DNA from 4 places in the Lactobacillus crispatus genome. Region 2 is predicted to be linked to each of the others. Evidence: predicted binding sites of a transcription regulator. Region 2 holds the regulator's gene; each other region holds the start of a gene.
What was found. The regulator HrcA, encoded in region 2, represses chaperone genes, less so after heat shock. The targets are predictions, from matches to a motif close to TTAGCACTCNNNNNNNNNGAGTGCTAA.
Positions count from the first base shown of each region.

Region 1 (8,039 bases), 490 kb from region 2:
AAAGCATTAAGATATATAATTACATACCCATTCCTGGTGCACCAGCTTGTGGAGCTGGGTTAGCTGGCTTTTCTTCAGGAATTTCTGCAACAACAGCTTCAGTAGTAAGCAGAAGAGCGGCAATTGAAGCAGCATTTTGCAAAGCGGTTCTGGTTACCTTGGTTGGGTCAATGATACCAGCATCTACCATGTTTTCCCAAGTATCAGTAGCAGCATTGTAGCCAATTTCGTTTTCTTGCTTGAGTAAGTGGTTCAAAACAACTTCACCATTCTTACCTGCGTTTTCAGCAATTTGACGAACTGGTGCTGACAAAGCTCTTAATACGATTTGGATACCAGTATTTTCATCTGCAGTATCAGCCTTAAGATCATTGATAGCCTTCTCAACGTCTACTAAAGCAGTACCACCACCAGCAACGTAACCTTCATCAACAGCGGCACGAGTTGAGTTCAAAGCGTCTTCAATTCTGTAACGACGTTCCTTCAATTCGGTTTCAGTAGCAGCACCTACGTGGATAACAGCTACACCACCAGTTAACTTAGCAAGACGTTCTTGAAGCTTCTTCTTGTCAAAGTCTGAAGTTGATTCTTCAATTTGCTTTCTGATTGAATCTTCACGTTCTTGAATAGCATCCTTTGAACCAGCACCGTCAACAATAGTAGTTGAGTCCTTGGTTACAGTTACACGACGAGCTTGACCTAATTGATCAATCTTAGTGTCCTTTAATTCAAGACCTAAGTCATCAGTAATCACAGTACCACCAGTCAAAGCAGCAATATCTTGTAACTGAGCCTTACGACGGTCACCAAAGCCAGGAGCCTTAACAGCTACAACGTTGAAGGTACCACGAATCTTGTTCAATACAAGTGTTGGAAGAGCTTCACCAGTAACGTCATCAGCAATGATCAATAATGACTTACCTTGTTGAACAATTTCTTGAAGAAGTGGCAAGATATCTTGAATGTTTGAGATCTTCTTGTCAGTGATCAAAATGTAAGGATTATCAAGATCTGCTTCCATCTTATCGTTGTCAGTTACCATGTATTGTGATAAGTAACCACGATCAAATTGCATACCTTCAACTACTGAAAGTTCAGTATTGATACCACGTGAATCTTCAATAGTGATAACGCCATCGTGACCAACCTTTTCCATAGCGTCAGCGATTAAGTTACCAACTTCCTTTGAAGATGATGAAACTGCAGCTACGTTAGCAATTTGGTCTCTTGATTCAACCTTGTGGCTAATCTTGTGCAATTCATTAACAGCAGCTTCAGTAGCTTTTTCAATACCACGACGAATGCCAACTGGGTTAGCACCAGCAGTTACGTTCTTCATACCTTCATTAGTAATTGCTTGAGTCAAAACAGTTGCGGTAGTAGTACCGTCACCAGCAATATCATTAGTCTTTTGAGCAGCTTCAGCAACAAGTTTAGCACCCATGTTTTCGTAGTGGTCCTTTAACTCGATGGATTTTGCAATGGTAACACCATCGTTAGTGATGTCAGGGTTGCCGTAACTTTGTTCCAAAACAACGTTTCTACCCTTAGGACCAATAGTAGTCTTAACAGTATCAGCTAACTTATTAACACCCTTTAAAAGAGAACGTCTTGCATTTTCTGAGAATTTAATATCTTTTGCCATAGATTATCTATGCTCCTTAATTTACTTAATTATCGTTGGAAATTTTAACTAAATTACTTAGCAATAGCTAAAATGTCTTTTTCGTGAAGGACTAAGTACTTTTCACCTTCGTATTCAACGTCAGTGCCTGAGTATTTATCGTAAAGAACTACGTCACCCTTCTTAACAGCCATTGGAATCTTTTCACCGTTTGATGCGTAAGCACCTTCACCAACAGCTACAACTTCGCCTTCAGTTGGCTTCTTCTTAGCATTTGATGCTAAAACGATGCCACCAACAGTTTCTTCTTCTTCTTTCTTAACTTTAACGATCACGCGATCACCAATTGGTTGTAACACGTTTAGTCCCCCTTATGTTTAATTTTCTTCATTATATTTTTTATTACTTTATTAATCATTAGCACTCTTATTTGCTAAGTGCTAACTTACAAATATGATAATAAACTGTTTTGTGAAAAAAAGCAAGAAAAAATTAGCACTTTTTTCAATTGAGTGCTAATTTTGATTTTTCTTAACTTTTTTAACTAATTACAGTAATCAAACCATCAATAATGCCGTAAGTTAATCCCATTACATAGTACTTCTTATAAGCATCCCAGAAATCATGGCATTCTTTCTTATCTTTACCATCAATAAAAAAATATTTACCACTTTTTCTGCTGCTAAAAGTCTTAACCAAAGCATAGAAAACAGCAACTAGCGCCATAATAATGAAGAGAATGATTGGGAAGAAGTAGCCAATAATATTTTGTAAGTTATATGCTACACCTGCTGCAATTACCACTAATAGATAAATTACAGCAACTAGTGGATTGCAGATCAAACGTGGCATTTTTACTTTAACCGACAATAACAGCGATAAAAGTAGCGGCAAGCTTAAGATAATTATTAAAACTAACACGTAAATATTATTGATCTCTTTTAATTGAGACGCAAAAGTATGATCAAGCTTACCCCAGAAAATACTTAGAATACCTACTACCCAATAGACAGCCGTCATAATCCAGACATGTTTAAGCGTGCTGTTCTTTTTCATTCTTATTATCCTTTATTGATTAGCAAAATTATAGCATAGAGCATACTATTTAACGGGGCGAGCATAAGTGATTCGACCTTTGGCCAGCTTATCGCTCAGTGAGCTACCTAAACTAGAGCGGTGCACATCATCTACACCTAAGTTGCCGCCCTCTTCAATAATTTGCGTGTCCCAACCATCATATTTGCCATCAACAATTGCTGCATGTCCGTTTTGACCAACACCATTGCCAGTATTAACAATCACAATATCACCTGGGCGAATATTCTTGGCAGAAATTTTCTTCAAATAGCCATGAGTACTTTTAGCATCTCGTTCCATTGGCAGAGTAAAAAATGGAGCATTTCCTACACGATATCCTGCTCTCTTCATTACGATCCACACAAATCCTGAACAATCAGTTGAACCGTTTTTATTAGGATGACGCCAACTGCCAAAATTAGTTCGGTATGCACCTGTTCCATAAGTGAAATAGCCTAATAATTTACGAGCATTCTTAATCACTCTATTATGATATCCTGAATCATCGAACATCGCTGGAGATGGATCCTCATTAATATTGTCATACCAAGCTATGTCAAAATTCACATCATCAGAGCTTAATTCTGTTGACTGATCTGAATCATCATTCACATCATCTTGTGCCTGATATGCCTCAAGCTTTGCTTTTTCTTGAGCATAATTTAAAACATTATTTTGTTTAATGTATGCGTTAGGACCGATCTTATAATAAGCAGTACCATTAATCGTCTTAGTTCCTTGCACATTAATGAACTTGCCTTCATATAGTTGTGATTCAATTACTGGAACATTACCGGTTTGTATCTGACCACGTGTCTTAAAACTGGTCCTCTTACCATTACTCTTATACACATTAGAAGTAGTTTTAACTACATAATCTGTCTTAGGATTAGGCACTGTTATCGCTGCCTTTATTTTAGAGCTAGTTAGATTAATGCTAAAGACAGTTAATCCAGTTACTAATACTCCAATAACTCCACTTTTTAACTTCATAAAACATACCCTCACTTTGTTTTTCTTTATAGAGAACATTTTACTCAAACTTAAAATTGAAGTGCAACACTTAGTACTAAAAAACGCCAAGAAACAATCTTTCTTAGCGTCTTTTATTCTAATTGTTTTAATTTTTTCTAGAGGAGTAGAAGAAACTAATTGTGTGCAGTAACAGCAATCAACTTGTCGCCGTGCTTGTCACCCGCATCAGTAATTCTTGAAACATTTGCATAGTTGGCAGTATTAGTAATTACTACCATGACAGTAGTATCATAGCCTGCCTTCTTCACAGCATCTAAGTCAACTGTGCCGAGCTTATCGCCCTTGTTAACTCTTTGACCTTGCTTAACGAAACTTTCGAAGTGCTCGCCCTTAAGGTTTACAGTATCAAGACCAATGTGAATCAATACTTCTGCACCATCGTTTGACTTAATGCCATAAGCATGCTTAGTTTCATAAGCAATAGTCACAGTACCAGTAACTGGTGAATAGATCGTACCATCACTTGGAATAACGGCTGCACCATCACCCATTAACTTAGCAGAGAATACTTGATCATTAACTTTAGTTAAACTCTCAGGAGTACCATCAACTGGTGAAGCAATAACTTCATCCTTTAATGCCATTTGTTCCTTACCAAGCTTTTCAGCCTTTTGAGTTTCTTCAGCATAATCAGTTGCGTCGTTTACTGGAACATCTTGTTCAGCAACTTCTTCCTTCAAATGACCCTTACCATAAACATAAGTAAGGATGAAGGCAACAGCAAAACTAATTAATACGGAAACAACCCACATTGGAATAGTCTTAGGATAAATTGAAAGGAAGCCTAAGAAACCAGCTGAACCAAGAGCGGCTGCAGTAACATGCATCAAGCCCGCAAAAGCAGCAGCTACACCTGAACCAATTAAAGCACAGAAGAATGGGAATTTATACTTCAAGTTAACACCGAAAAGTGCTGGTTCAGTAATACCAAGAAGTGCTGAAACACCTGATGAACTAGCCAAGCCCTTCATCTTCTTGTTCTTAGTTAAGAAGTAAACAGCGAAAGTTGCGGCACCTTGAGCTACGTTAGCCATACATGCGGTAACAAAGATAAAGTCACCAGAGCTGGCTGGATTCTTAGCAAAGGCTGCTAAAAGCTGAGTTTCAACCGCTGGAAAACTTTGATGAAGCCCAGTAGTAACAATAGCTGAATAGGTAAGACCAAAGACACCCATCCCAAAGGCACCAGTAGTGTCATATAGCCAAACGATAGCATTGGTAATACCATCTGATACGCCTTTGAAGACTGGCCCAATAATTGTAAAAGTCAAAAAGCCAGTAATCATAATTGAAAGAAGTGGCGTAAAGGTAAAGTCAACAGCTGATGGCAAGTGCTTGTGGAAGTACTTTTCCAAAATTGACAATACCCAAACAGCTACTAAAACTGGAATAACCTGGTATTGATAGTTAGTTTGCGCAACATGCAAGCCAAAAATGTCCCAGAAGTGATTTGCACCAAGGAGTCCAGGTGTCGTCATAATCATTCCGATTGTAGCACCCAAGAATTGGTTAGCACCGAACCGTTTAGCTGCCGACATTCCGACTAGAATTGGCATAAAAATAAACGGAGCTGCTGACATAACTTGAATCATACTTGAAATACCAGCAACATTCGGTACCATCTGAACAACTGACTTTGGTCCAAACAGACCTGGTGAAGTCAAGAAGTTGTTCAAAGCCATCAACAAACCACCAGCAACTAAGGCTGGAATGATTGGAACAAAGATGTCAGACAAAAGTTTAATGAAATCCATTACTGGATTCTTCTTTTTACCTTCTGCAGCAACCTTCTTCAAATCATCGGTTGATAATTCTTTCAAACCAGTGATTTTAATGAATTCATCATAAACGTCATTAACATCCCCTGGCCCAATAATTACTTGATATTGACCATTGGTTTTAAAAGTACCCTTAACATCTGGATCATTATCCAATGCTTTTTGGTCGACTTTTGAATCATCTTTTAATACTAAACGCAGACGAGTAGCACAGTGGGCACCGGCAATAATATTGTCACGGCCGACGTCTTTAATTACTCGTTCAGCCACTTTTCTGTGGTCCATATTGATTCCTCCTATGTAAACGTTTTATTCTCAATTCACTAATTATGATAACGCATTCAAAAAATATGTCAATCGTTTGACATAAAATTCTTTATTTCTTTTATTTACTTATGAATTAATAAGTATTTTTCTTTCTGTTAAACGTTTGACATATTTTTCAGACTAACTTAAAATACATGTAAAAAGACAACGCTTTCATGGAGGCATATTTATGGAATGGACAAGAGAAAAACGTTACTTATCTTATCAAGATTGGGACGCTGATACATTAATGCATTTGCAAGCACAAGCCGCAAACTCACCTTACCAAATGCGCTATCATTTGCATCCTATTTCTGGCTTAATTAATGACCCTAATGGATTTTCCTACTTTGATGGTGCTTACCACCTCTTCTATCAATCATATCCATTCGGCGCAGTTCACGGTCTAAAGTCATGGTGGCACTTCAAATCAACTGACATGGTTCACTGGGAAAACTTAGGCTTAGGTATTGAACCAGACACAATGGCTGATTCACATGGAGCTTATTCTGGCTCTGCTCGCGAAATCGATGGTAAGCTTTTCATCATGTATACCGGTAACCACCGCGATGAAAATTGGGTACGTACTCCTTATCAAATCGGTGCTTGGATGGATAAAAATAATAAAGTTTCAGACAAAACCATCCTATTTAAGAATCCAGATCACATCACCGAACATTTTCGCGATCCCCAAATTATCAAAGAAAATGACACTTACTACGCAATTTTAGGTGCCCAAGATAAAAAGGAAAAACACGGTCACATTGACGTTTGGAAGTCTCAGGATCTAAAGAACTGGGAAGAATTGGGCTTCTTAGACTTTACCAACGAAGACATGGGCTACATGATCGAGTGTCCCAACATCGTCCGTGTTGATGGCAAAGTCGTGGTCATTTTCTGTCCTCAGGGTTTAGACAAAAAAGTAGCAGCTTATGATGACATTTACCCAAATATGTACGTTATTGCTGATGATATTGACTGGGAAAATCATAAGTTAATTAATCCAGGTAAATTACACAATTTGGATCACGGGTTCGATGTTTATGCCACTCAGGCCTTTAACTCCCCAGATGGTAATGCCTACGAAGTCAGTTGGGTTGGCTTGCCTGACACTACTTACCCTACTGATGATGAAAACTGGGCTAACTGCTTGAGTCAAGTGAAGGAACTCCACCTAAAGAGTGACAAGTTAATTCAAACGCCAGTTAAGGCAATAAGCAGTATCCGCAAAAACGAAGCAAGCATATCTAATCAAGTAGTAAGCGATCAAGCCGGCCAACAATTTGAACTTGAATTAACAATTAAGGCTAACCAAAGTGGCACTTTACATTTAGCTGCAAATAATGACTTAAGTAACAGTTTACAGCTCAATTTCGATACCAAAAATGGTAAATTAGTATTAGATCGTGCTCATGCTGGGCAAAAAGTAGCAGTTGATTATGGCGAAAGTCGAGCTATTACGCTTTCACCAAATCATGACCTCAAGCTTGATATCTTTGTTGATCATTCATTAATTGAAGTATTCGTTAATGATGGTGAAAAGGTATTGACTGGACGCTACTTTGCCGATCAGACCAACAAAAAAATTGCGTTTGCTCAAGACATTGACTACACTGGCAAGCTTTGGCAAATGCAAACAATTCTTTAAACATCAGGTGATACTATGGCAGCAAAATTAAGCGACGTTGCAAAAAAAGCCGGTTGCTCTGTAACTACCGTTTCGCGGGTAATCAACAACCATGGCTATTTAAGTCAAAAAACTAAAGATAAAGTTTTTGCCGCAATGCGGGAATTAAATTATCGTCCCAATTCTATTGCCCGCTCATTACAAGGAAAGAAAATGAAATTAGTAGGTTTGATTTTTCCTGAAATTACTAATCCTTTTTTCGCAGAATTAGTGCAGGATATCGAAACTACTTTATTTAAACAAAATTACAAAGTAATTTTATGCAATGCAGGGCAAAATAAGAATAAGGAACGCGAATATTTACGGATGCTGCAAGCCAATCAGGTAGATGGCATCATCGCTGGGGCTCATAATTTAGGGATTGACGAGTATCAACAATTAGGTTTGCCAATTGTTTCCTTCGACCGAAAATTGTCCGATAATGTTCCGATCGTTAGTTGCGACAATTATCAAGGAATCCAATTAGCTGTGCGTGATCTAATGCAAGCTGGTTGCCAAAAGATTTATTTTTTAGGTAATGAACATAAAAAAG
Region 1 covers NZ_CP072197.1:427,586-435,624, reverse strand. The annotation lists gene groL (chaperonin GroEL) at 20-1,645, opposite strand; gene groES (co-chaperone GroES) at 1,699-1,983, opposite strand; gene J6L97_RS02200 (hypothetical protein) at 2,165-2,680, opposite strand; gene J6L97_RS02195 (NlpC/P60 family protein) at 2,726-3,694, opposite strand; gene J6L97_RS02190 (sucrose-specific PTS transporter subunit IIBC) at 3,850-5,799, opposite strand; gene J6L97_RS02185 (sucrose-6-phosphate hydrolase) at 6,011-7,468, shown strand; gene J6L97_RS02180 (LacI family DNA-binding transcriptional regulator) at 7,484-8,039, shown strand, end outside.
Region 1: a site for HrcA is predicted at 2,117-2,143, ahead of groES (co-chaperone GroES). Genes of this name have one in related genera too.

Region 2 (8,039 bases):
TGGTTATAGCACAGATAGTTATGATGCAACTGGAACTGTTTTAAAAGAAAAAAAGTTGATTCAGCCTTTTTCTGGTGCAGAAATTCAAGAAAATATGAATAAATTTGTAGGAGAAATTGTTCAAGTGCCTCCAATTTATTCTGCTGTTAAAGTGAATGGTAAACATCTTTATGAATATGCGCGTGAAGGAATTGAAGTTGAACGGCCTCAGAGAAGGGTTGAAGTCAAACAATATGATCTAACTAAAGAACCAGTTTTTGATATAAATACTGGACAAGAAAGCTTTGATTTTAAGATTAAATGCAGCAAAGGCACTTATGTTAGATCGTTAGTTAATGATCTAGGTGAAAAATTAGATTGCCCCGCAACGATGACTTATTTGAGAAGAACAGCTAGTTCTGGCTTTGATATTACACAAGCAGTAAAATTAAAGGAGATTGAAGAGAATCCGGAAAAGGCCACTGAACTTATACAGCCGATTGATGCATTTTTTAAGGAATACACTCAGGTTGATTTAACTGAAGAAAAGTGGCTTAAAGTTAAAAATGGAGCAGGTATTTCGCTTGAAACTAATGCGAAAAAAGTTGCACTACGATACAATAAAAAGGTGAAAGCAATTTATGAAAAAAAAGGAAAGCTTTATCGCCCAAGCTTAATGCTGTTGCAAAATGAATAAATGAAATGAAGGAATTAGCTGTGAAAATCGTTCATTTAACATATCCTGTTAAGGAAAATATTTTATCTACTAGAATTGTGCTTGCCCTTGGCTTTTTTGATGGGGTTCATTTGGGACATCAGCGCTTAATTAATCAGGCTAAAGAAATTGCATTACAGAAGAAATTGTCATTAGTTGTGTTGACCTTTGATCGACATCCTAAGGAAGTTTATGAGTCGAAACGAGATTTTAAATACTTAGAAACTTTGGAAGAAAAAGCTAACAAAATGGCGGAATTAGGAGTAGATTATTTGGCTGTTTTACCATTTACTAAAAATTTCAGTCAAATTTCTGCACAAGAATTTGTCGATAATGTAATTGTCAGATTAAATGCTGATACCGTTGTTGCTGGCTTTGATTACACTTATGGTCCTAAGAATATTGCAAATATGGCTAATTTACCCCAATTTTCCAAAGGGCGTTTTAATATTGTAGTGATGCCAAAGCAAACTTTTAACGGTAGAAAAATTGGCTCAACTGAAATTCGTCAAGCAATTAAGGATGGTCAGATGGAATTAGCCACTGAATTAATGGGGCACCATTATGTAATGAGTGGTATCATTGGGCATGGTAAACGAAATGGTCATAAGCTAGGCTATCCAACAGCTAATTTGATTTGGGCAGACCATAAGGTGATTCCTAAAATTGGAGTTTATGCTACCAAGACTAAAGTAAATGGTAAGTGGTATAACTCCATGACTAGCGTTGGCTATAATGTAACCATTAATCAGGACAAGAAGATATATATTGAATCTAATATTTTTGATTTTAATGAAGATATCTATGGTAAGCCAATGAAGATCAAATGGTATAAATATACCAGAGGTGAGAAAAAATTTGCCGGATTACCTGAACTGAAAGAGCAACTTGAACGAGATGAGCAAGAAATTAGGGCTTATTTTAAGCAAAAGGGTTAAGAAGCTACGTACTTTGAAAAAAGTGCGTATTTTTTTGAATAAAATTAGCAATCTACTTGATTTAGTGCTAATTTCTGGTATCATATTAACTGTTAGCACCTGAGAGATGTGAGTGCTAAAAGTGAGGGCGATATAATATGTTGACCGAGCGTCAAGAGCTTATTTTAAAAACAATAATTACAGACTTTACACAAAGTCATGAGCCAGTAGGTTCAAAGACCGTAATGAAGCAGTTGCCAATTAAAGTTTCAAGTGCAACGATTAGAAATGAAATGGCCGTGTTGGAAGAGCAGGGGTTAATTGAAAAAACTCACTCTTCAAGTGGTCGAATTCCTTCAAGCGAGGGCTATCGTTATTATCTTGATAATTTAGTTGAGCCGTTGCAATTACCAGAGTCTGTTTATAATACAATAGGAAGTCAATTAGATCGACCTTTTCATCAAGTAAATGAAATTGTACAAGAAGCTGCACGAATTCTGTCAGATTTAACTAACTATACCGCATTTGCGGAAGGACCTGAGAGTCATGATGTTAGAGTCACAGGATTTAGAATTGTACCGCTGTCTCAACGACAGATTATGGCAATTTTGGTTACAAGTGATGGTAACATTCAAAATCAGGTATATGCTTTGCCACATAATATTCACGGCGAAGAAATTGAAAAGGCTGTCCGCATGATTAATGATCAGTTAGTCGGAAAGAGCCTAAATGAAATCAACGTTTCGTTGCTAAGTGAATTAGCTAAAAACGAATTAGGCGGCGAACATGTGACTGAATTGCTTAGTTTAGTTGAAGATGTCGTAAAAGATGCAGCTAGTGAGCAGATGTATGTGGATGGACAGATTAATTTGCTCAATAATACTTCTGAACATGATGTAAATGACATTCGTTCTTTGTACGAGTTGATTGATCATAATAATCTGTTCACTAATTTAATGGATGCAAAGGTGGATCCAAAGTCTGGAAATTATCCAGTAAAGGTAAAGTTGGGATCTGAATTACCCAATGATTTATTAAAAAATTATAGTTTGCTGACAGCTGAGTACAGCGTTGGCTCCCATGGTAAAGGAACTATTGCTTTACTTGGACCAACGAATATGCCATATTCACAAATGATTGGGTTGCTTGAATATTTTAGAAATGAACTAGCTAAAAAGTTGCTTGATTATTACGGCAAGTTTCAATAAAGGAGGTTAGCCGTGAGTAAAGAAGAATTTCCAAGTGAAAAAAATCTAGAGCAAAAAGAAAAGACTTCTGAGCCTAAGGCTAAAAAAGAAGCCGATAAAGGTGAAGAAAAGAAGCAAGAAAAAAATAAACAAGATCAAAAATTAGCTAAAGAATTAGCTGATTTAAAAGATAAGAACAAGGATCTTGAAGATAAGTATTTGCGTAGTGAAGCAGAAATTCAAAATATGCAAAATCGCTACACTAAAGAACGTGCTCAATTAATTAAGTACGAATCTCAAAGCTTAGCGAAGGACATTTTGCCAGCAATGGACAATTTGGAAAGAGCCCTAAGCGTTGAGGCCGATGATGATGTGTCTAAGCAGTTAAAGAAGGGCGTGAAAATGACCCTGGATGCACTTGTGAAGGCAATGAAAGATCACGGTGTAGTTGAGATTGAGGCTGATGGCGTTAAATTTGATCCGACATTACATCAAGCTGTTCAAACAGTAGCAGCTGAGAATGATGATCAAAAAGATCACGTTGTTCAGGTTTTACAAAAAGGATATCAATATAAGGATAGAACACTAAGACCAGCAATGGTTGTAGTTGCTCAATAAGAGAGGAAGCTAATATATGTCAAAAGTTATTGGGATTGACCTTGGGACTACTAACTCAGCAGTTGCAGTTCTTGAAGGTAAAGAACCAAAGATTATCACTAATCCAGAAGGTAACCGGACTACTCCTTCAGTAGTTGCATTTAAAGATGGTGAAATTCAAGTCGGTGAGGTAGCAAAGCGTCAAGCTATTACCAACCCTAATACCATTGTTTCAATTAAGCGTCACATGGGTGAAGCTGATTATAAGGTTAAAGTTGGTGATAAGGAATATACACCACAAGAAATTTCAGCATTTATTTTACAATATATTAAGAAATTCTCAGAAGATTACTTGGGTGAAGAAGTTAAGGATGCTGTTATTACTGTTCCTGCTTACTTCAATGATGCTCAACGCCAAGCTACTAAGGACGCTGGTAAGATTGCTGGTTTGAATGTGCAAAGAATTATTAACGAACCAACTGCTTCAGCATTAGCCTTCGGTTTAAATAAAGACCAAGATGAAAAAGTCTTAGTATACGACCTTGGTGGTGGTACTTTTGATGTTTCTGTATTGCAATTAGGTGATGGTGTCTTTCAAGTATTGTCAACTAATGGTGATACTCATCTTGGTGGTGATGACTTTGATCACCGTATCATGGATTGGTTAATTAAGAACTTTAAGGATGAAAATGGTGTTGATTTGTCGAAGGACAAGATGGCAATGCAACGCTTAAAGGATGCTGCAGAAAAAGCAAAGAAGGACTTGTCAGGTGTATCAAGTACTCATATCTCACTTCCATTCATTTCTGCTGGCGAAGCTGGTCCATTACACCTTGAAGCAGATTTAACTCGTGCTAAGTTTGATGAATTAACTGCTGACTTGGTAGAAAAGACTAAGGTACCATTTGACAATGCATTGAAGGATGCAGGTCTTACTGTTAATGACATTGACAAGGTTATTTTAAATGGTGGTTCTACTCGTATTCCAGCTGTTCAAAAGGCAGTTAAGGAATGGGCTGGTAAGGAACCTGACCATTCAATTAACCCTGATGAAGCTGTAGCTATGGGTGCAGCAATTCAAGGTGGTGTTATCTCAGGTGATGTTAAGGATATTGTTTTACTTGATGTTACCCCATTGTCACTTGGTATTGAGACCATGGGTGGTGTCTTCACTAAGTTAATCGACAGAAACACTACTATTCCAACTTCAAAGAGTCAAATCTTCTCAACTGCAGCAGATAATCAACCAGCTGTAGATGTTCACGTATTGCAAGGTGAACGTCCAATGGCTGCAGACGACAAGACTCTTGGCCGCTTTGAATTAACTGATATTCCACCAGCACCACGTGGTGTTCCTCAAATTCAAGTTACCTTCGATATCGATAAGAACGGTATTGTAAATGTATCTGCTAAGGATATGGGTACTGGCAAGGAACAAAAGATTACTATTAAGAGTTCATCCGGTTTATCAGATGAAGAAATTAAACGTATGCAAAAGGATGCTGAAGAACACGCTGATGAAGATAAGAAGCGTAAGGAAGAAGCAGACCTTAGAAACGAAGTAGATCAATTAATCTTTACTACAGATAAGACTTTGAAAGATACTAAGGATAAGCTCTCTGATAGCGATCGTAAGCCAGTTGAAGATGCTCTTGAAGCTTTGAAGAAAGCTCAAAAGGATAACAACTTGGATGAAATGAAAGAAAAGAAAGATGCTTTATCCAAGGCTGCTCAAGACTTAGCTGTTAAGTTGTATCAACAAAATGGTGGTGCTGCTGGTCAAGCTGGTCCACAAGCAGGTCCTCAAGGCCCACAAGGTGGTAATTCAAATAATGGCAACAACGGTGATGCCCAAGATGGTGAATTCCACAAAGTAGATCCAAATAAGTAATGGGTTTATAATTAAACAAAAGGAGAAAAGAACTACCCATTGAGTAGTTCTTTTCTTTTGAGAATACAAGGAGTTCAAATAGATGGCACAAGAAGATTACTATAAAGTACTTGGCGTAGATCGTGACGCCAGTGATCAGGAAATAAGTAGGGCATATCGTAAATTAGCCAAAAAATATCACCCAGATTTAAACCATGAACCTGGAGCTGAAGAAAAGTATAAGCAGGTTAACGAAGCCTATGAGGTTTTGCACGATAAGCAAAAACGTGCGCAATATGATCAATTTGGTTCTGCTGGTGTAAATGGTCAAGGTGGCTTTGGTGGTGGAGCTGGTCAAGGCTTTGGCGGTGCCGGATTTGATACTTCTGGCTTTGGTGATTTTGGCGATATCTTTGGCGATATTTTTGGTCAAGGCCGTCAACAGAGGGTTGATCCAACTGCACCACAACGTGGCCAAGATTTGGATTATCAATTGACAATTGATTTTATGGATGCCATTAAGGGCAAAAAGACCCAGGTCAGCTATACTCGAAGCGAAACTTGTGAGACTTGTGGCGGTAATGGTTGTGAAAAAGGTACACATCCAATTACCTGTGATAAATGTCATGGAACTGGTTATATGACAATTACTCAACAATCAATGTTGGGCATGATCCGTCGTCAAACCACTTGTGACAAATGTCATGGTCGTGGTGTGATTATTGAGCATCCATGTAAAACCTGTGGCGGTAAAGGAACAGTTGACCGTAAGAATACTATTGAAGTGGATATTCCAGCGGGAATCGACAATGGTCAACAACTTAGATATCAAGGCCAAGGCGAAGCAGGTATAAATGGCGGACCATATGGTGATTTATATATTAACTATCGAATTAAACCATCTAAAGATTTTGAGCGTCGTGGCCAGACTATTTATACAGAAGTACCAATCTCATTTGCTCAGGCTACTTTAGGAGATGAAATTAACGTTAAGACTGTGCATGGTGATGTAAAGCTAACTATTCCAGCTGGTACGCAACCTAATAAGAAGTTTACTTTGCGTGGACAGGGTGTGCCATATCTTCGTGGTAATGGCAATGGTAATCAAATTACTACAGTTAATATTGTTATTCCAAAGCACATTAATGATAAGCAAAAGAAAGATTTGACCAACTTTGTTCATGATGGTGGTGGCAATATTACACCACAAGAAAAAGGATTTTTTGAACGCTTAAAAGATAAGTTTAATATGTAAATGCTAAAAAAGGTTTCTACTTTGTCGGTAGAAATCTTTTTCTATGAAAAAATATTATTTTATTTTGTTTTGTTTAGAAGATAACTGTTTGCTTTTTTTAAGATTAATTGAAGTTCTTTGTAGCTGAATTCTTTGTAATTTTGTGCAGCCAGACATTTTTGAGCTTCATCATAACTTAACCAGGCACTTTGACGAATTTCGCTTTCTTGTAGTTTAATTTGTTGTCCTTCAATAAATTCTGCTAAAAAGAAAGTAACCTCTTTTTGGCGATTTTTTGTTAAATGGTATGTATCAACTTGATGAAACGTAAAGTCAAATTTAGGGTTAAGACCCACTTCCTCATAAACTTCTCTTTGTGCAGCGTCCTCATTAGATTCTGTTCCTTCTAAATGTCCTTTAGTAAATCCCCAAGCACTTGGAAATTGTTTATAAGGTTGACTTTGAATCATTAGATATTCTAGTTGTGATTTCTGTTTGCGCCAGATGATAGCACCGGCTGATTTTTCAGTTATCATCATTAAACTCCTTGTATTATTAAATTTGGAAATTATTATGCTACAATTTCGTGATTTTATCTAGCTTTGCTATAATAATTATTACATAGTAAAGGGTGAACGATTTTATGGATTTAGAAAAATTAAAAGACTATCAAAAACATATTCGAAATTTTGCGATCGTGGCACACATTGATCACGGTAAATCAACTATTGCTGACAGAATTTTGGAATTAACTGATACTGTTAGTCAGCGTCAACTTAAGAATCAAATGTTAGATGATATGCCGCTCGAACGCCAACGGGGAATTACTATCAAGATGAACTCTGTTGAAGTTAAATACCATGCTGAAGATGGTGAAGACTATATTTTCCACTTAATCGACACACCAGGGCACGTAGACTTCTCTTATGAAGTATCACGCTCTTTGGCTGCTTGTGAAGGGGCTTTGATGGTAGTTGATGCTTCTCAAGGTGTACAAGCTCAAACTTTAGCTAACACCTATCTAGCAATTGATGATGATTTGGCAATTTTGCCAGTTATCAATAAGATTGACTTGCCATCAGCTGATGTTCCTAAAACAAAGGAAGAAATTGAAGAGATGCTCGGCTTAGATGCTTCTGAAGCTGCTGAAGTTTCAGGTAAAACTGGTCAAGGCATCAAGGATATGTTGGAAAAAGTGGTTAAGGACATCCCGGCGCCAGCTGGTGATATTGAAGCACCACTGAAAGCCTTAATTTTTGATTCAAAGTATGATGATTATCGTGGTGTGGTAATGTCCGTTAAAATTGAAGATGGCATGGTTAAGGCAGGCGATCGGATTCAAATTATGAATACCGGTAAGGAATATGAAGTTACCGAGGTTGGTGTTTCAAGTCCTCATCCAATTAAGAAGGATGTCCTGATCGCCGGGGATGTAGGCTACATTACTGCTAATATCAAGTCAGTTCGTGAAACTCGGGTTGGTGATACGATTACTCAAGCAGATAATCCTACTGCAGAAGCTCTGCCAGGCTATCGTCAA
Region 2 covers NZ_CP072197.1:916,128-924,166, forward strand. The annotation lists gene truB (tRNA pseudouridine(55) synthase TruB) at 1-676, shown strand, start outside; gene ribF (riboflavin biosynthesis protein RibF) at 682-1,632, shown strand; gene hrcA (heat-inducible transcriptional repressor HrcA) at 1,770-2,819, shown strand; gene grpE (nucleotide exchange factor GrpE) at 2,832-3,416, shown strand; gene dnaK (molecular chaperone DnaK) at 3,433-5,286, shown strand; gene dnaJ (molecular chaperone DnaJ) at 5,369-6,520, shown strand; gene J6L97_RS04530 (bis(5'-nucleosyl)-tetraphosphatase) at 6,580-7,035, opposite strand; gene lepA (translation elongation factor 4) at 7,143-8,039, shown strand, end outside.

Region 3 (8,039 bases), 680 kb from region 2:
AGCTTTACGCTTGATGACGTTGTTAAAGGATTCAATCATATTGGTTGAATAAATTGAAGCTCTGATTTGTTTGGGATAATTGTAGAAGACTAGCAGATCGGGCTCAATTTCCTTCAAACCTTTGATGACATGGCTATAAGCTTTATTCCATTTGGCATAGAATTTGTGCAAGACAGCTGCAGCTTCTTTTTTGCTTGTCTGTTGATGTATCTGCTTGAATTCGTTCATGATCTTTTCACGATCGTCGACGCGTACTTTAGCGCAGATATTGCGCATGACATGAACCAGGCAGCGTTGAAAATGAGCTTTAGGATAAGTCCTGGCCAAGGCTGTTTTCATGCCAACAACACCATCAGAAAGAAAAAGCTCAACTTGCTTCAAGCCTCTGGACTTCATGTTTTGAAGCATCTCTGTCCAAACTTCAATGTTCTCACTAGGAGCAATGCAGTAGTCAATGACTTCCTTATGTCCATTAGGTTTAATGCCAATGGCAATATATACTGCTTCACGCTCAAACGTTTCTCGGCGCAAAGGAAGGTATGTCGCATCCAAATAGACACAGAAAAACTTGTCGCTTAGCTTGCGCTTGTGATAAGCCTCAATCTTGGGGAGCATCTGCTTGGAAATATTTGATACTTGAGCTGGACTATAATGACTGCCATACATTTTCTCAATCAAGTCAGCGATTTCTCTGGTAGTTACGCCTTTGGAGTATAGCTTGATAATCGTGCTTTCCAAAACATCAGAGTGCTGCTTGTAGTCAGGCAGCGTGTGCTGATGAAACTGACCGTTGCGGTCTCGAGGCACTTGCACTTCAATTGGTCCAAACTGGGTATCAACCTTGCGGAAATAAGCACCATTTCTAGAATTGCCAGTATTCCAGCCATTTCTGGCATAGGGATCATAGCCTAGAAAGGCAGTCAACTCAGCTTCTAGCAAGTTATTAACAGCCTGTTGTAGCTCTTTGCGCAATAAATCATTTATTTTGTCTGGATTGAATAGAGCTTGAGCAAAATCTTTGGTAAAATCATTCATGAAGGAGTTCTTCTTTCTGTATGTGTTTTTTTGTTCAAACCAATCATACGAGAAAGGAACTCCTTTTTCTAATGTTTAAAGAAATAAATTTAAGGAATCATTCATCCTTACACAAACTATTTTACAGTCTCTTTTATCGCGATTTATTGGATGAAGTTAATTCACTTGAAGATAATGGCAATGTGCAAGCTACTATCCTATTTTTGGATGCTTCCGATGATGTCTTGGTTGCTCGTTATAAAGAAACAAGGCGTCTTCCGCCTTTAGCCAATAATGGCAAAGGTCGCTTGCTTGATGGCATTCAAGAAGAACGTCGTATTTTAATGCCAATTAAAAATAGATCAAATTATATTATCGATACGTCAAACTTGTCGACTAAGGAATTAAAGCAAAAATTAATCAATACATTTAGTGATCGCAAGCGGCAACCATTTTCAATTGAAGTGATGTCATTTGGCTTTAAGTATGGGATGCCAATTGATGCAGATATTGTAATGGATGTGCGTTTTTTGCCTAACCCATTTTATATTTCAGAATTAAGACCATTTACGGGACTGGACAAGCGTGTATTTGACTATGTGATGAACAAAGAAGAAACACAGGTCTTTTATAAAAAATTGCTTGATTTGCTTGAAACAGCTATCCCTGGATATATCAAAGAGGGGAAGGAAAAGTTGACCATTGCAATTGGTTGTACTGGGGGTCAACACCGGAGTGTTTCAATTGCCCAACAGTTGGCACGAGATTTAGCTAAAAAATATCCAGTCGATATTACTCACCGTGAAGTGAGTCGTTATATTAGAAAGTAGGTGCGCACCTGTGCCATATGGAGAAACAAGGATTGTTCGCGTGATTAAAGGCAGACGTCCCCGTGTAGTCGTAATTGGTGGCGGTACGGGTTTACCAGTTATTTTGAATGCCTTGAAAGATCAAAACGCGGAAATTACTGCAATCGTAACGGTTTCAGATGACGGCGGTTCATCTGGTTCAATCCGTAACTTTATTAACGTAGTTCCACCTGGTGATATCCGTAATGTTTTGGTATCACTTAGTGACTTACCTCAGGAAGAAAAGAATATTTTTCAGTATCGATTTGATTCATCCGATTCCTTTTTTTCAGGACATGCAATCGGTAATTTAATTATTGCGGCATTGAATGAAATGCATGGCAATATCTTTGATGCAGTTCAATCTTTGTCAAAAATGATGAAAATTGATGGTCATGTTTTTCCAGCTTCCAATGAACCATTGACTTTAAACGCAGAATTCGTGGATGGAACTACGGAGTCTGGTGAAACTGAAATCACATCTAAAGATAAGCGGATTAAGCGTGTCTGGGTGACCGATACTGATTCGGATGAAGAGCCTAGAGCTGTTTTACCAGTACTGGCTTCGATTATGCAAGCTGATGCAGTCGTACTTGGGCCAGGTAGTTTATTTACTTCAATTTTACCTAACTTAATGATCTCTAATTTAGGTGAAGCAGTGCGTGAGACTGACGCCGAGGTTATTTATATTTGCAATATCATGACTCAGCGTGGTGAGACAGATCACTTTAGTGATGCGGAACACGTACAGGTAATTAACGATCACTTAGGTGGAAATTATATCAATACCGCTCTGGTTAATGGTGCCAAAATTGATATGAGCAAATTTCACCCAGAAGATTATGATGCTTATCTTGAGCCTGTTAAGAATGACTTTGAAGGCTTAAGAAAGCAAAACTGCCGTGTCATTACTGATGACTTTATCGATCAACGTCATGGATTGGTATTTCATGATGGTGAAAAGGTAGGAAAAGAAATTATTAATCTGGCATTTGAATCAATGTCACGTAAAAGAATGAAGGAAAATGATGGCTAGTTATGCTAGTGAAGTCAAAAAGGAGCTAACTTCGCTTGAGGTGCATCCAGAGCATGCCAAAGCGGAGTTAGCTGCTTTTTTGCGAATGAATGGTGTATTAAACTTGCACGATCATCAATTTAGCCTGGATATCACTACAGAAAATCCTGCGATTGCTCGACGAATTTTTAAGCTGATTAAGATTGCTTATGGTATTGAGCCATTGCTGATTGTCTCGCGCAAGATGAAATTGAAAAAAAATAATCAATATTTGGTACGATTGAATCAGAAGGTACAAGAAATCCTAGAAAACTTACAAATCTGGGATCCTGAAAGAGGTTTGGTAACGCGAATTCCGCAGAGAATTATGACTTCACGTGAAGGAGCAATGTCCTATTTACGCGGTGCATTTCTAGCCGGAGGTAGTGTCAATAATCCAGAAACGAGTCGTTATCACTTGGAGATTTATTCAACTTATGAGGACCATAATGAGGATTTATGTAAGTTGATGAATAATTATTTTTATTTAAATGCTAAAGCAACTAAACGTAGAAGAGGCTATATTGTTTATTTAAAAGAAGCCGCAAAAATTGGCGACTTTTTGCATATAGTGGGTGCACTTAATGCAATGCTTAACTTTGAAGATTTGCGTATTATGCGAGATATGCGAAATTCGGTTAATCGCTTGGTTAATTGTGATACCGCGAATATGAAAAAAACAGCCTCAGCTTCAGCTAAGCAGGTAGAAGACATCCAGCTGATTGAACAAGAAAACGGCTTAGATGATCTACCAGAGAAATTGCAAGTTTTAGCGCGTTTTAGATTGGCGCATCCAGAATTAACTTTAAAGGAAGTAGCTAATCAAATTCCGGATGGTCCGATTTCGAAGTCAGGAGTTAATCACCGATTTAAGAAACTACATGAGTTAGCTGAGAGTTTAAGAGAATAAGAAAAAGGAGCCTGCACAATGAGTGCAAGCTCCTTTTAGAGTGTGAATAATTTTTAATAATTAATTACTTCTTCTTATTAACCATGATTTCGTCAATCAAACCATATTCCTTGGCTTCTTCAGCAGTTAAGTAGTTGTCACGTTCAGTATCCTTTTGGATCTTTTCCAAAGGTTGACCGGTAGTTTCGTGCAAAATTTCGTTGATCTTCTTACGGCTCTTCAAAATTTCGTTAGCTGCAATTTGGATATCAGTTTGTTGACCTTGAGCACCACCTAATGGTTGGTGAATTAAAACAGTTGAGTTAGGAAGTGCAAAACGCTTACCCTTAGTACCACTAGTCAAGAGGATAGAAGCCATTGAAGCTGCCATACCAATTGCAATAGTTGATACGTCTGACTTAATAAAGTTCATGGTATCCATGATAGCTAAGCCGGAGGTGATTACACCACCTGGTGAGTTGATATAAAGTGAAATATCCTTGGTATTGTCTTGAGCATCAAGGAAGAGTAATTGAGCGATGATTGAGTTAGCCATTTGGTCATTAATTTCACCGCTAAGCATGATAATTCTGTCTTTTAATAAGCGTGAGTAAATGTCATAAGCACGTTCACCACGAGCAGTTTGTTCAATAACTGTAGGTACTAGCATAAATTTGCCTCCTAATTGATTTCGTATTAATTAGCACTCTTTCAAGTACAGTGCTAATTAAATCACTTCGTAATGAAAGTGTCAAATAAATAAGCTCAATGGTAACAATGGTAATAAAAATGTATTTTAGCTAACAGTGTTTATATATTATAATATAAAAGTAAAATGCAAAATATAAGATACGGAGGATAGGTTTGAAGTATTCAAATAAAATTTTAACTGCTACTTCAGCTGTAGCACTGGGTGTTGGTTTGTTAATTGGTTCTACAAATGCAGTATTTGCAGATAATTCTAAAACTACTGATAGTAATACAGATACTGCTAAGACTGATTCCAGTGCGAAGAAGGGACCAGCTCAAACAAGTACTTCTTATGACTTAATGGTTAAAGTAGGTAGCAATAAGAATTATCCTGTTTATAAAAAGATTAGTAATGGTAAACCTAGCGGTAAGATTGCTGATGCTAGCGATTATCAATATGCTCATATTCAATCTGACCAGAGAATTAAGACAAAGGATGCAACTTATTGGCGTATTTATGTAAATGGTCGTAAAGTTGGTTATGTTAACCAAAACTACTTTACAAGAGATGCTATCGCTGTACCAAAGACTATCAGTTTAGTACAAAATAGTCACTACGATTTTGATCCAACTGATGCAGTAAGTTATGTAACCAATTATATGGGTACTGTAATTGATACAGCAGATATTAAGATTTCAGAAGATGCAATCGATTGCTCAACTCCAGGTACCTATAATGTTAAATATAGCTATGGTAAAGCAAAGGCAACTGTTAAGGTAACTGTCAGAAAGAGTACTAAGGAAGGAATTGCTCATGCTGATAGAGTCCAAGCTAAGCCATTTAACGGCGATTTGAAATCCTGGAAGACTTACTACGGAAGTTCTGCTAACTATGTAACTAAGACTGATTTTACTCCTGATAAGAATAAGCATGCTTATGATAGTGAAAGCGGAAAATTAGATTTCACTACTCGCTTCTTCCAACCAGTTTTATTAAGTGTTTACCGTGACATTAAAAATGATGACTATATTAACCGTGTAGGTCATATTCCTGAAGGAATTACCATGTCAAATGGCTGGTTGTACACTAGTTTATTAAGCAGTACTCTGATTAGCAATGGTCATATTGTAGGATATAATCTTAACCATTTAACCAATGCATTTAACGGACAATACTTACTTGATATGAGCCAAAAGAAGTTCAATTCTTACGTTAAGAACATTAAAGTTAGTCCATATATTCCAATTGGTCACGGTCAAGCAATGGGCTCAACTGATAAATACATTTACGTTCTAAATAACAATAATAAGGTTTCATACAAGAGCAATATGTCTGAAGAGTTAATCCAAATTCGGAAGAGCGATATGTGCATTAACAAGATTTGGACTATTAAATGCTGGAACGGTAGTGATTCAGACGGTCGTTACTTCAATAATGGTGTTGTTGTAAATGATCACAAGCTTTACACAACTCTTTATAATAAAGAAAAAGACCAAACTGAATACTGGGAATTCAACCGCAAAGGCGATAACTGGTATCCAACTATGGTAGGTGCAACTAAGGGTGGCATTGTAGCAAACACATACACTCAAGGGTTTACTTATGATGCCAAGAACAATAACTTCTACCTTGCATTCAATGACGTAATTGCTAAGATTGCAACTGATGGTGAAGTTAAGGATACTTACCAATACCACACTGGTCGTGAAATTGAAGGTATCGCAACCTACAACAACAAGTTATACATGAACTTAGCTCAACGTGCTGAATTACTTGAAAGTAAACAAAAGTTGACTAAGTAATCATTATCGATATTAATTTAAATAAAGGAAATTCAATGAAAATATTGGATTTCCTTTATTTTTTTAGTTGTATAATTAGAAAAATGAGTTATTTAGTTAGGCAAAAGAATGAAAATGAGACTGTAAAATAGTTTGTGTAAGGATGAATGATTCCTTAAATTTATTTCTTTAAACATTAGAAAAAGGAGTTCCTTTCTCGTATGATTGGTTTGAACAAAAAAACACATACAGAAAGAAGAACTCCTTCATGAATGATTTTACCAAAGATTTTGCTCAAGCTCTATTCAATCCAGACAAAATAAATGATTTATTGCGCAAAGAGCTACAACAGGCTGTTAATAACTTGCTAGAAGCTGAGTTGACTGCCTTTCTAGGCTATGATCCCTATGCCAGAAATGGCTGGAATACTGGCAATTCTAGAAATGGTGCTTATTTCCGCAAGGTTGATACCCAGTTTGGACCAATTGAAGTGCAAGTGCCTCGAGACCGCAACGGTCAGTTTCATCAGCACACGCTGCCTGACTACAAGCAGCACTCTGATGTTTTGGAAAGCACGATTATCAAGCTATACTCCAAAGGCGTAACTACCAGAGAAATCGCTGACTTGATTGAGAAAATGTATGGCAGTCATTATAGTCCAGCTCAAGTATCAAATATTTCCAAGCAGATGCTCCCCAAGATTGAGGCTTATCACAAGCGCAAGCTAAGCGACAAGTTTTTCTGTGTCTATTTGGATGCGACATACCTTCCTTTGCGCCGAGAAACGTTTGAGCGTGAAGCAGTATATATTGCCATTGGCATTAAACCTAATGGACATAAGGAAGTCATTGACTACTGCATTGCTCCTAGTGAGAACATTGAAGTTTGGACAGAGATGCTTCAAAACATGAAGTCCAGAGGCTTGAAGCAAGTTGAGCTTTTTCTTTCTGATGGTGTTGTTGGCATGAAAACAGCCTTGGCCAGGACTTATCCTAAAGCTCATTTTCAACGCTGCCTGGTTCATGTCATGCGCAATATCTGCGCTAAAGTACGCGTCGACGATCGTGAAAAGATCATGAACGAATTCAAGCAGATACATCAACAGACAAGCAAAAAAGAAGCTGCAGCTGTCTTGCACAAATTCTATGCCAAATGGAATAAAGCTTATAGCCATGTCATCAAAGGTTTGAAGGAAATTGAGCCCGATCTGCTAGTCTTCTACAATTATCCCAAACAAATCAGAGCTTCAATTTATTCAACCAATATGATTGAATCCTTTAACAACGTCATCAAGCGTAAAGCTAAGCCTAAGGCAGAATTTCCAACTGAACAGTCGCTTGATGCATTTATTGGCATCCAGGCAATGAGCTACAATGACCGTTATTTCAATCGAATTCATAAAGGCTTTGGTCAGGTTCAGGACACCTTAGAATCCTACTTTGATTAAATAAATAATTAAAAAATCAATTTACGAGAAAGATCTATTTACACAAAAGATTTGACAGTTTCATGAAAATATTAGAATTAAAACATATCCAATATAGTGCAGATAAAAAACAAATATTGCAAGATGTATCATTTAAGGTTAATAAAGGCGATTTTCTAACCTTAATTGGCCCATCAGGTGCAGGAAAAAGTACGATTTTACGATTGATTGCAAATTTAATTAGTGCTAATTCAGGCGATATTCTATATCAAGAAAAAAACATTAGCTCCTTAAATCCAGTTCAATATCGTAGAGAAGTTTCATATTGTTTTCAGC
Region 3 covers NZ_CP072197.1:1,591,836-1,599,874, reverse strand. The annotation lists gene J6L97_RS07825 (IS256 family transposase) at 1-1,035, opposite strand, end outside; partial or broken gene rapZ (RNase adapter RapZ) at 1,167-1,844, shown strand; gene J6L97_RS07815 (gluconeogenesis factor YvcK family protein) at 1,855-2,898, shown strand; gene whiA (DNA-binding protein WhiA) at 2,891-3,826, shown strand; gene clpP (ATP-dependent Clp endopeptidase proteolytic subunit ClpP) at 3,891-4,475, opposite strand; gene J6L97_RS07800 (SH3-like domain-containing protein) at 4,670-6,298, shown strand; gene J6L97_RS07795 (IS256 family transposase) at 6,546-7,724, shown strand; gene J6L97_RS07790 (ABC transporter ATP-binding protein) at 7,787-8,039, shown strand, end outside.
Region 3: a site for HrcA is predicted at 4,506-4,532, ahead of clpP (ATP-dependent Clp endopeptidase proteolytic subunit ClpP). Genes of this name have one in related genera too.

Region 4 (8,039 bases), 670 kb from region 2:
AATGATCTTTCAAGATCCTTATGCTTCACTTAATCCTAGAATGACTGTTGAGGACATTATTGCTGAAGGATTAGATATTCACCATTTGGTTAAAAATAAAGATGAACGAACTGAGAGAGTAGAGGAATTATTGGAAACTGTTGGCTTAAATGCAAGTCATGCTAGCCGTTTTCCACATGAATTCTCAGGTGGTCAGCGTCAAAGAATCGGGATTGCTCGCGCCTTAGCCGTAGAGCCCAAATTTATTGTTGCAGACGAACCTATTTCAGCTCTAGACGTATCAATTCAAGCTCAAGTAGTTAACTTGATGATTGAATTACAGAAAAAGCGTGGTTTAACTTACTTGTTCATTGCCCACGATTTATCAATGGTTAAGTTTATTTCTGACCGAATTGGTGTAATGCACTACGGTAAACTACTGGAAGTAGGTCCAGCCGATGACGTCTATGATCGACCACTTCATGATTACACGAAGAGTTTGATTTCTGCAGTGCCAATTCCTGATCCAGAAGTTGAGCGGAGCCGGACAAGGATTCCTTATGACGCTCAAAAAGAAGAAATGGACGGAAAGCAACGCTCAATGCATGAAATTCGTCCAGGACACTTCGTACGCTGCTCTGACGATGAAGTCAAGCATTACGAAGAAGTAGCGGCAAGCTACGAAAATTAGATACCAAATCTAATGCAACTCTCTATATTAATATTATATTTATGCTAAAAAGGCGATCCGATATGGATCGCCTTTTTATATGATCATTGCTCGTTAAGCTAATGAATCCCATGCTGGTAGGTCAGTGATTGGACCTTCAGCGAGCTTCTTTTGGTTTTCAGTTAAGTACTTCTTGTGGACTACAACTTCGTAAACATAGTCCTTAAACCATTCATTATTCATGACGTAGAAGCCTTTAACACCAGATTTATCGCCCCATGAGTTCTCAACTTTCCATTGACGAACTTCGCCGTTGTCTTCATCAACACCAACTAAAGTCATGGCATGTGACACTTGACCGACGCCGGTCTTTAATCTGTCTGCTTTAGACATTTTAAGGTCAACGCCGAATAAGTCATCTAACTTGTACAAATTAGTGTCAAGGTAACCAGTCTTACGGTCCATTTGACGTAAAACATCGTTACCAAACCAAACAGCTTCGCCGTCTTTTAATTGAGCGATAGCAGCGCTGGACAAATATTCCATTGGTACATTCAAAAGCTTAATTCTCAGTGAACCTTCGATGTTGTCTTCAGATGGTAGACCATAAAGCTTGTTATAGTCATGGTCTGGAGCATTGGTTAAAACAACATAGTCATCAAAATCGACATCGCCCATGTACTTATGCAAGAATTCAAGTGGAGTAAGGTTCTTTTCTAAATGATATTTCTTATCATCATCACGATATTCAAGATCGAAAGTCTTAGGTGGTTCACCTACTGCGATAGCAGTCATTTGGTAAACTTCGCTTAAAAATTTTTCGCGAACCTTTTTAATTTCATCATCTTTGCCGTATTGCTTCAAGTGGCGCAATACTAAAGCATCCTTCTTTAACTTATCGCCCAAAGCAGTAGCAAAACCAGTTGTATCGTTGGTGTTAAAAGTTTCTGGCATAGCATATGAAGGAACAACACCATATTTTTCAACTAAAGCGGCAGCCATTTGGAATTGTCCACCATCACTACCAGCAAAGTCTAAGTCAGCCTTAACTTGACGTGAATCAAGTGGCATATCAGCACTGTCTAAGATTCTGTTGTAGAACATGTTGGCACGTTCAATCTTGTCCCAGAAAAAGTTGTAAGCTTGTGAGAAGGTGAAGTCCTTAGCCTTATATTTCTTACCAAAAGCGTGGCGCAAAACGTTCAAAGTCGCAAACAACCAGCAACGACCTGAATGCTTTTGATTAGTAACGTTGTTGGTGTCAAGTTCGGTTGAGAATACTCTGGTTAATTGTCCTTGAACACGGTCGTTATAAGATGCTTCAAGCACACCACTGCGTTGAGCTGCACGAGCAACGACTTTATTTTCAGGTTTTTTATTAAATTCGGCAGAGAACTTTTCTAGTTCTTGCACAGTTAATTCATGAGCCATAAAAAATCTCCTTTTTAATTTTATAATTTTTTTCTAAACTAACTCTATTTTAAAGCAAAATACAAGCGGGTTCAATTAGAACTCGCTTGTAGAGAATTATTAATCCGTTAACTTATTAGACCTCTTGCATAAACCTAATAAATTAATCAATTTTTATAGAATTGCCATCATCGCCGGCAGTTTCCTTAGGCAAAGTGATGGTCAATACACCATTATCATACTTTGCATGAATCTCACTTGCAACTACATTTGGTAATCTATAGCTTCTAGAAATACTGCCCTCACTTCTTTCCTTATGAATGATATTTCTATTTTTATCGCTAGTGTCCTTAAATGATTTTCTTGTGCCGCTGACATTTAACGTACCGTCATTATAGTTAACGTTGATATCCTGCTTATCCATGCCAGGCATGTCAATCTTAACTAGATAGTCCTTATCAGTTTCTGCAACATCAGATTGCATAATGTTTTCAATTTCATTATCGTCAAAGAAGTTTCTTGGAAAACCAAACCAATCATTCATTGCATCCATCATGTCGTTGCGCCGATTCATCATATTGTTTGCCATAAATAAAACTTCCTTTCATTTTTGTATTTGCTTAATTAGAATATAAGGAAAAGATCAACTCATTTCTTGATCTCTTTTCTCCTTACACTGTTTATTGTAGTCGCTTTTTATAGAAATGACACAAATTAGCACTCAAAAATATATAGTGCTAATTTTAGACTGATAACGCTGCTACAATAACATTCTGAGATTGTGGATAATTATTACGTATAGAAAAATAAAGAAAGTTTGTGAAATAGAAATGGTATATTTTCAGAAAATGACTCCAGAAGGCTATCAACAAATTGAGGATGAAATTGCTCGATTAAAAAAAGATCGGCCACGTAGAATTAAAATTTTGCAGGCTGCACGAGCTTTAGGTGATCTTTCGGAAAATACTGAATATACTGAAGCAAAACGTGATCTAGGTCACTTACAAAGTCGTCTGCGTTACCTAGGCAAACAATTAAAGTATGCCGAAATTGTTAAAACTGAAGATGATGGTAAGGTTGATCTAGGAAAGACCGTTGTGCTTAAGTTTGATGACGATGATGAAACAGAAGAATACAAAGTAGTTGGGCGAATGGAAGCGGATCTTGCTGCTGGCAAGGTTTCTTTTGATTCTCCATTGGGTCAAGCAATCATGAAAAAGGAGGCTGGTACAACAGCAACGGTGGCGGCACCAGCAGGTGAATATCAAGTAACGATTGTGGAAGTTAAATAAGTTGAGAACTATAATAAACTGTCTTTTTCTGGTATAATATGGGTTTTGTAGGATACAATTCAGAGTAGGAGTGAAGAATTTGAATACGCCACAATCAAGAGAGGGTAATGTGATCCGCTATGCCGTTTATTTAGCTGGCTATGTCGCTGTGTTTGCAGTAGTAAAGCTAGTTACTAGAAAATCTCCGGTTCATATTTGGGATTTGATTTTATTCGGCTTAGTTGCAGCCATGATTCTGTTGTTTTATGTTTATCGTTTCAATCGAGAGCAACGCTTTTTTGCCCGTGATTTTAAACTTCCATGGTTGGGCAGTTTGTCAACTGTTGTTCTATTAACATTAGTGATTACAGTTACACAGATTTCGATTTCATACTTACAATCATATGGCAGGATTAGTCATTATGATTTCCAATTGATATATGCCAAAAGTGAATCAGTTAACATGTTTTGGTTTTTAATCGTTGTCCAAGGAATTGTATTACCAATCCTACAAGAATTTTTGGCGACTGGCTTTTTGTTCAATTATGCTTTTCGGCGAAATACTAAGCAAGTTGCAATTATGGGAATCATTGTTTCAGGTCTGATTTATAGCTTACTGAACTTTCAAAATTCAGTAGTACTCTTTATTATTGATGCAATTTATGGCATGGTGTTTGCTTGGAGCTATATGTACACACAAACATTATTGATGCCAATTTACTTAGCTGTAGTTAGTGGCGTACTTACAGTGATTATGATTTAAAAACAAAAGGATGAGAAAAATTCTCATCCTTATTTTTGTATAAAAAAAGCGGATAGCGTGAATCGAACCCGCATCTACAGCTTGGGAAGCTGTCGTTCTACCATTTAACTATACCCGCAATATATTTTTATTTTAGCATTTTTTCTATTTGAAGATCAACACTTTTACGATCAATTAAGCTGGTAAAATTTTGAAAAAGCCAGCGGCGTAGTTCGTTGGGCATAACAACTAGAGGCATTCTATTATGGATTGGCGCCATATCTTTGTTAGGCACGGTAGTAACCATTGAAAAATAATCCTGATCATAAATACCTGCAATTAAGGTAAGTGGTTGATTAGTGCGGAAGGCGTAGCGATCATGGTATTTACGACCGTTTTCAGCAATATGGGTAGTTTTAGCGTATTCAAAGAATTTTTCGGTTAAGATTAAGCAACGTTGCTTGGCAAAGGATTTGTCCCACATTGAAGGCGCTGAATCATAAAATCGCTCAATTCTAGCGTTAAATAAAGGCTTTTTTGGATCAACGGGACTTGGATAGCCCCATTTTTTGTTGCTTAATTGCAATTGACCATTTTGATAAAGCAAAACAGGTGCTACTTGGTTAGGAAAAATATCTTGTGCTTGAATGTCAAAATTTGGTGTAACTAAGGGCAGGTCAAGATCGCTTTTGAGATATTGTTGAATTTGTTTTAAATTAGGTAAACGAAACTGGTTGCACATACGCATTTCCTTTCTTTAGGGCTAGTTTAATCATAGCCTATTTTTTGTTAAAATTAGGTAATTAAACAATTAATATTAATAAAAAAATAAACTTAAAAATTAGAAAAGAGCAAAAAGATGGCGAAAGAAATTTTATTAACTGGTGACCGTCCTACTGGTAAGCTGCACATTGGTCACTATATCGGTTCATTAAAGAATAGAGTAAAATTACAAAATTCAGGTAAATATGATCCATATATTATGATTGCGGATACACAGGCTTTGACCGACAATGCTCGTAATCCGGAAAAAATTCGCAATAGTTTGATCCAAGTAGCTTTAGATTACTTAGCTGTTGGTATTGATCCAGCTAAATCAACTATTTATGTTCAATCACAAATTCCTGCTCTATTTGAATTGACTGCTTACTACATGGATTTAGTAACTGTGGCTCGGCTTGAAAGAAATCCAACTGTTAAGACAGAAATTAAGCAAAAAGATTTCAAAGACTCTATTCCAATTGGCTTTTTAAACTATCCAGTTTCTCAAGCTGCTGATATCACCGCTTTTAAAGCAACCGTTATTCCTGTTGGAGATGACCAGGAACCAATGTTGGAACAAACACGTGAAATCGTTAGGACTTTTAACCGTGTTTATAATTGTGATGTTTTGGTTGAACCTAAAGGTTATTTCCCACCTAAAGGTCAAGGACGTTTGCCAGGACTTGATGGTAATGCGAAGATGTCGAAGTCACTTGGCAATGCGATTTATCTTGCTGATGATGCAAAGACAGTTCAAAAGAAAGTTATGTCAATGTACACGGATCCTAACCATATTCACGTTGAAGACCCTGGTAGGGTTGAAGGTAACACTGTCTTTACATATCTTGATGTCTTCGATCCAGATAAGGACAAGGTGGCAGAACTTAAGGCAGAATACCAAAAGGGTGGCTTAGGTGACGTTAAGATTAAGCGTTACTTAAACAAGGTCCTTGAAGCAGAGCTTGCACCAATTCGTGAACGTCGCGAAAAGTTTGCTCAAGATGAAGATGCGGTTTATGAAATGCTTCTGGAAGGTTCAAAAAAGGCTAATAAAGTGGCTAATGCAACACTTGAACAAGTCCGTGACGCAATTGGTTTGAACTATTTCAAGAATAGATAAGGCTGAGGTAAAGTTATGCACGATCGAATTCCTTGGAAACAATATTTTATGATGCAGGCGCTAGTAATTGCGCAACGCTCTACTTGTAATCGCGCATTAGTTGGTAGTGTCTTAGTAAAAGATAATCGGATTATTGGCACTGGTTATAATGGTTCCGTTTCAGGACAACCGCATTGTGACGATGTGGGTCATCAAATGGTTGATGGTCACTGCGTTAGAACTATTCATTCAGAAATGAATGCGATCATTCAGTGTGCTAAGTTTGGTGTTTCTACAGAAAATACTGAGATTTATGTGACACATTTTCCTTGCTATAATTGCTGCAAATCCTTGTTGCAGGCAGGCGTGAAAAAAATTAACTATTATTTTGACTATCGCGATAATCCATTGGCGATGCAACTACTTCATGATAGCGAGGTGCCTTATGAACAGATTAAGATTAATCGCAAATACGTGGAAAGCTTGGCCCATAAACTTGAAGAAGACGAGAATTAATTTAATTTGGTTAATGGGACTAGTAACTGTATTTTTAATAACGACAGGATTTGTCCAGCCAAATATTGAAGATCATGCTCATATTTTAGATAAAGAAACTCGCACTTTGGTTACGGAAAAAAATAATCGCTATTTTCAGACTAAAGAACAACCGCAAATTGTCGTTATAACGGTTAAAAGGCTGAATAAGTTAACACCTAAGATGCTAGATCATTCTAAGCGAACGGTCTTTATTGTGGTAGGACAGAAAGGTAAAAAGCGTAATGTGCAAATTTATTCAACTAAAGATTTGCATAGTGCCTTCACCGAGGTCGCTCGGGGCAATATCTTGCGTGCTGAAGTAGATAAATTGCGTAGTCAAAATAATGCAACTTTTAACAAGGGAATTCGCTTCGTCTTTCGGGCATGTGCGACTAGAGTTGATCAACAATATCAATATGCACTTGATAAATATGATTTGACGCAAGCAGAACAAAATAAAGTCGCGCGTCCACATAGTGTAGCTTTACCAATCGCACTGGCACTGGCATTTTTAATTACGGGAATTACTTATTTCTTGCGTAGATTTAGTCATCGTGATCCAATTTCTAAGAAATAGTCGGCTTGACTTATTTGCATTTTGTCCTTACACTTTTTGTAGACATAATTAGCGAAAAACTGTTAGGTGAGACTCCTACGTGAACACACGCTATCGCCCAGAAACATCCAGAGATGCCAACGGGTTAAATAGGTGTCGTCGACTTAAGGCGAGATCCAGATAGCTAGCATGTGCTTACGTCACGTAGTGTTAAAACTGAACGACGAGTATGACAGAGCCTTGTTTGGCAAAAGTCACCTGCAGAAATTACAGGTGGCTTTTTTGTTTTGCTTGTCCCAATTAAAGAAGGGAGCAAATGATGTTAAAAGCAGCTAGCAAGAAGCGATCGAATATTGATATTCAGAGTATTCAACGTATTGCGCGTGAGTCACGTAGCGAGACGCTGGCGCGTTTACAGGCGAGTGCTGAAGGGCTTTCGACTAATAAGGCTGAAGAAAACCGTAAAGAATATGGTCAAAACGAGATTATCACTAATACCAATGCTTCTAAATGGCGTTTGCTTTGGGAATCGGTTGCGACACCATTTACGGTAGTGTTATTAGTATTAACTTTGCTAACGCTTTTTACCAGTTATATTTTGATACCACAAGGCAATAGTGACTCAATCACAATTATTGTGATGGTTATTATGTTAATTGTGTCAGTGCTGGTTAATTTTATTCAAAAGATTAAGATTGCTAGAGTAACAGATCAGTTGCTCAATCGGGTATCGGTTACTACGAATATTCGGCGTGATGGACACAATGTCGAGCTACCCACAGATGAAGTAGTGATTGGGGATGTAATTAATTTATCGGCCGGCGACATGATTCCAGCGGATATGAAATTGCTAACTAGCAAGGACCTCTTTTGTTCATCAAGTTACTTAGATGGTGACCCTGAACCAGCTGAAAAAGTAGCGAATGTAATAATTAAGCCGAGCATGAGCAATGATTATTTAAACTATCCTAACATCTTGTATGAAGGGACGACGATTGTGTCTGGCTCTGGAA
Region 4 covers NZ_CP072197.1:241,795-249,833, forward strand. The annotation lists gene J6L97_RS01170 (ABC transporter ATP-binding protein) at 1-670, shown strand, start outside; gene J6L97_RS01175 (C1 family peptidase) at 764-2,080, opposite strand; gene J6L97_RS01180 (Hsp20/alpha crystallin family protein) at 2,223-2,648, opposite strand; gene greA (transcription elongation factor GreA) at 2,890-3,351, shown strand; gene J6L97_RS01190 (CPBP family intramembrane glutamic endopeptidase) at 3,431-4,093, shown strand; tRNA gene J6L97_RS01195 (tRNA-Gly) at 4,141-4,211, opposite strand; gene J6L97_RS01200 (SOS response-associated peptidase) at 4,221-4,814, opposite strand; gene trpS (tryptophan--tRNA ligase) at 4,932-5,954, shown strand; gene J6L97_RS01210 (ComE operon protein 2) at 5,970-6,449, shown strand; gene J6L97_RS01215 (TPM domain-containing protein) at 6,463-7,047, shown strand; M-box (ykoK) riboswitch at 7,099-7,262, shown strand; gene mgtA (magnesium-translocating P-type ATPase) at 7,346-8,039, shown strand, end outside.
Region 4: a site for HrcA is predicted at 2,774-2,800, ahead of J6L97_RS01180 (Hsp20/alpha crystallin family protein). Genes of this name have one in related genera too.